2 regions of the Bradyrhizobium sp. USDA 4510 genome follow, and region 2 is predicted to be linked to the other one. Evidence: predicted binding sites of a transcription regulator. Region 2 holds the regulator's gene; the other holds the start of a gene.
The links. Region 2 encodes PhoB, which activates phosphate uptake and scavenging genes when phosphate is short. Its sites were predicted from a motif close to TGTCATNNANCTGTCAT; they were not measured.

Region 1 (2,201 bases), 620 kb from region 2:
CCGCGCGCCGGGCCATCGCCCTGCGCAAAGGCTTCCGAGCCCTTCTTGTTGGCGGCATCGTCATAGACGATCAGCGAGAGCGGCATGTCGGAGGCGATCACCTTCCAGGTGGCGCGCGAGTTGAGCAGCGCGCGCTTCAGCCAGGCCATCTGATCCGGGCCGATGAAATAGGCGTCGGGGCCGTACTGCTCCTGCAGGTTCGGGCCGTTGGGGCCGCGATAGCTGCGCTCATCGAGCATGAAGACGTCGAGATGCGGACCGTAGCTCAGCGTGCGATAGACGCGGCCCGGCTCGACGATGCTCTCGCGCATCGGATACATCTCGTGGAAGGCCTTTGCCGCGCGCGCCGCGAGCACGGTGATGTCGCGCTCCTTGTAGGCCGCCGGCAGCTGTTTCGACAGCGACCAATTGTTGGTCACCTCGTGATCGTCCCACTGCACGAAGATCGGCACCTCGGCATTGAAGGCGCGGACGTTGTTGTCGAGGAAGTTATACTTGTGGGCGGCCCGGTATTCGTCGAGCGTCTCGGCCACCTTCGCCTTCTCGGGTATAGTGACGTTCTTCCAGATCTTGCCGTCGGGAAGCTTCACCTCGGACGGGATCACGCCGTCGGCGTAGATCGTGTCGCCGGAGTGCAGAAGGAAATCCGGAGCGTGCTTCTTCATCGCGGCGAAGGTGATCATGCCGCCGTCGTCGGGATTGATGCCCCAGCCCTGGCCGGCGACATCGCCGCCCCACACGAAGGAGACGTCGCGGCGGTCGCTCGGCGCGGTGCGGAAGCGTCCGACCACCGGCTCGCCGACGATGTCGATATGGGCGAGGTCGCGGAAGCGGACGCGGTAGAAGATGTCCTGGCCGGAGGGCAGGTTCTCCAGCAGCATCTTGGCGGTGAAGTCGCTCTCGGGCAGCGCCGTGATCGGCGGCAGTGTATGGGCGTCCTTGAACGATTCAGTGGTCGCGACCTCGACCATCATCTGCGCCGGCCGGTCCGCACGCGCCCACACCACGCCGCCGTCGACGCCGACATCGCCGGACTGCACGCCATGGGTGATCACGGGACGGTCGGCGGCGCGCGACAGATAGGGCATCGCAATCACGCCGGCGCCGGCCGCAGCCGCCGTGGAGAGAAAGCGTCGGCGGGTGAGATTTCGCGAGAACCGGATCGTCATAGGGAGCCTCCTCAGGTCACAGCGACAATGCGCCGCAGGCGCGCCAAGACCTAGAAAAATTCCATGACGGAGAGATTACAGCGGCGGGAGTGCGGGACGTAAGGGAAGCGCATCTGTCAGGCTCCCTCTCCCGAGTGCGGGGGAGGCAAGGGGGATTTGCGGATAAAGATTGGCGGCGCCCCTACGCCGTGCCCGCCGCCCTGAACTGCGTCGCAGCCCGTTGCAAATTCTGCGGCATGCTGAACAACAGCGCCTTGCGGTCGGCGACGGCGTTATGAAGCTGCTCGAGCGCGATGTTGAACGCGGTCAGCGTGCCTTCCTCGATCGCGCCGTGCTCGAAGCAGTCCAGCGTGTGGCGCAGGATGTCGTCGGCCTCCGCCTGCATCTGGTCGAGTTCCTCGATCGAATCGCTGTGCCGCGCGGCTTTCAGCATCTCCAGCAGGCGTTCGCGCTGCGAGGTGTTGGTGTTGCGCTCGTCCTGCTTGAGATAGCCGGCGAACCACGCACCGGCCGAGCCCATCGCCGAGAACGCCATCAGACTCCACCAGATGTAGTCGCTGTAGCGGTCGAGGAAGGTTTTTTCCTCGCCGTCGACAAACGCGGCGGCGCCCGGATGCACCGGAATGGTGGCATCCTTGTCGGTGTCCGGCGTCTCGATCTTGGCGGCGAGCGGGAAATCGGTCTTGAGCGACTGCCGGATCGCGAACAATTGCCGCGTGAATGCCGCGACCGTCGAGTCCGACAGGCCCTTCCGCGCAACGATGTGGTGCGAGAAGCTGATCGTCTTCACCTCATCATCGGGCCGGTCAGCGGAGCCGAGCGAGCCGGCGGGGATTTCCGCGGCCTCATAGGCCGGATGGTTCTGCGCGATCGCCTCGGAGGCGTCGATCGCAAGGAAGCTGGGCTCGCCGCCGTCGCGGACCGACGCCGTGATCGCATCGATCGTGATCTTGCTGTTGGCCGGGCCGACGGCGAGATAGGCGTCGGCCTTGAGGTTCTTGATCGCTTCCGCCGCCTCATTGGCCGGGAATT
Region 2 (2,201 bases):
CAGCCAGATCGCGGCGGAACTTGGCAATGTGACGCGAAACGCCGTGATCGGCAAAGTGCATCGGCTCGGCCTCTCCGGCCGCGCCAAGGCACCCTCCACGGCCGCGCCGCGGCAGCGCAAGGCCCGCCCCGCCCAGCACATGATGCGGGTGGCGCGCCCGGTCTCGCGCGGCAACACCGCGCTGGCGCACGCCTTCGAGGCCGAGATGGAGCCCGATCCGATCTCCTACGACAATGTGGTGCCGATGAGCCAGCGGCTGTCGCTGCTCGAGCTCAACGAGGCCACCTGTCACTGGCCGGTCGGCGATCCCTCGAGCCCGGAATTCTTCTTCTGCGGCGGCAAAGCGCTCGGCGGCCTGCCCTATTGCGCGCATCACTCGCGCGTCGCCTACCAGCCCGCCGCCGATCGCCGCCGGCCGTCGGCGAAACCGCAGATCAAGTGAGCACTCGGGAAAACGACGGAAGACCTCAAAGACAAATCCCCGCGAAAGCGGGGATTTTTTTGTGTGACCCAGCCCGGCTATATCACCAGCGTCGTCCCGGCGCAGGCCGGGACCCATAACCACGAATGGGTGTTGTTAGAAAGCCGTCTGGCCGCGTGCCGATTGCGCTGGCCGCAGCGTATGGGTCCCGGGTTTCGCCGGGACGACGCCGTGTTGCGGTTTATGAATGCCGCATGGCCGTTACGGCTGCGGCTCGGCCTTGGCAAAGCGGTCGTCGAGCGCGTAGCCGGCGCCGCGCACAGTGCGGATCGGATCCTGCTCGCGGCCCGGATTGAGCAGCTTGCGCAGGCGGCCGATATGCACGTCGACGGTGCGCTCATCGATGTAGATGTCGCGGCCCCAGACGCTGTCGAGCAATTGCTCGCGGCTGAACACGCGGCCGGGATGCTCAAGGAAGAATTCGAGCAGGCGATACTCGGTCGGCCCGAGATCGATCGGACGGCCCGAGCGCGCCACGCGGCGCTTCTCGCGGTCGAGCTCGATGTCGCCGTAGGTCAGCACGGTCGCAAGCCGCTCCGGGCTGGCGCGGCGCAACAGGCCCTTCACCCGCGCCAGCAGCTCCGGCACCGAGAACGGCTTGACGATGTAATCGTCCGCGCCGGTGGCAAGCCCGCGCACGCGCTCGCTTTCCTCGCCGCGCGCGGTCAGCATGATGATCGGAAGCTGCTTGGTCTCGGGCCGCGCCCGCAGGCGGCGGCACAGTTCGATGCCGGACAGGCCCGGCAGCATCCAGTCCAGCACCACGAGGTCGGGAACGCGCTCCTTCAGCCTTGTATCCGCATCGTCGCCGCGCCCCACCGTCTCGACATCGTAGCCTTCCGCATCGAGATTGTAGCGCAACAGCGTCGTCAGCGCTTCCTCGTCTTCGACTACCAGAATGCGTGCGCTCATCGGTTTAAGTTCTTTCTCTGTGGTGATCCGTTGCCCAGACGCAAACCGAAACGCTTACTTCCTTGAGCATAGTCCCCGCGGAAACGATTTGTCGCGAGGATCATCCAGTTTCGCTCTTGCCGGTTCCGTGCTTGCCGATCATGCCTCAGTTGCCCGGCACCGTGGTGGCAAAAGTGGTCATGTCGCCCTTCGGGCGCTTGTCGGTGATCTGCTGGCCCTCGATCATGTAGAACACGGTCTCGGCGATATTGGTGGCGTGATCGCCGATCCGCTCGATGTTCTTGGCGCAGAACATCAGATGGATGCAGAACGAGATGTTGCGCGGATCTTCCATCATGTAGGTGAGCAGTTCGCGGAACAGCGAGGTGCAGATCGCATCGACCTCCTCGTCGCCCTTCCAGACGTTCATCGCCGCCGGCAGGTCGTGCGCGGCATAGGCGTCGAGCACCGACTTGACCTGCGACAGCACGAGGTCGGTCATGTGCTCGAGGCCGCGGATCAGCTTCAGCGGCTGGAAATCGCTCTCCAGCGCCGCGACGCGCTTGCCCATGTTCTTGGCGAGGTCGCCGATCCGCTCGAGGTCGGTGGCGACGCGCATCGCGCTGACGATCTCACGCAGATCGATCGCCATCGGCTGGCGGCGGGCGATCGTCAGCACCGCCCGCTCTTCGATGTTGCGCTGCAGATTGTCGATCTCGATGTCGGCGGCGACCACGCGCTTGCCGAGCGCGACGTCGCGACGGATCAGCGCGTCGACCGACTCGGTAATCATCCGTTCGACCAGGCCGCCCATCTCGGCGACCAGGCG

Region 1: a site for PhoB is predicted at 1,233-1,249, ahead of ACVMDN_RS36915 (alkaline phosphatase D family protein). Genes of this name have one in related genera too.

Annotation. Positions count from the first base shown of each region.
Region 1 covers NZ_JBSSBT010000001.1:7,943,793-7,945,993, reverse strand. The annotation lists gene ACVMDN_RS36915 (alkaline phosphatase D family protein) at 1-1,169, opposite strand, end outside; gene ACVMDN_RS36910 (TAXI family TRAP transporter solute-binding subunit) at 1,351-2,201, opposite strand, start outside.
Region 2 covers NZ_JBSSBT010000001.1:7,326,952-7,329,152, forward strand. The annotation lists gene ACVMDN_RS34145 (GcrA family cell cycle regulator) at 1-442, shown strand, start outside; gene phoB (phosphate regulon transcriptional regulator PhoB) at 683-1,393, opposite strand; gene phoU (phosphate signaling complex protein PhoU) at 1,539-2,201, opposite strand, start outside.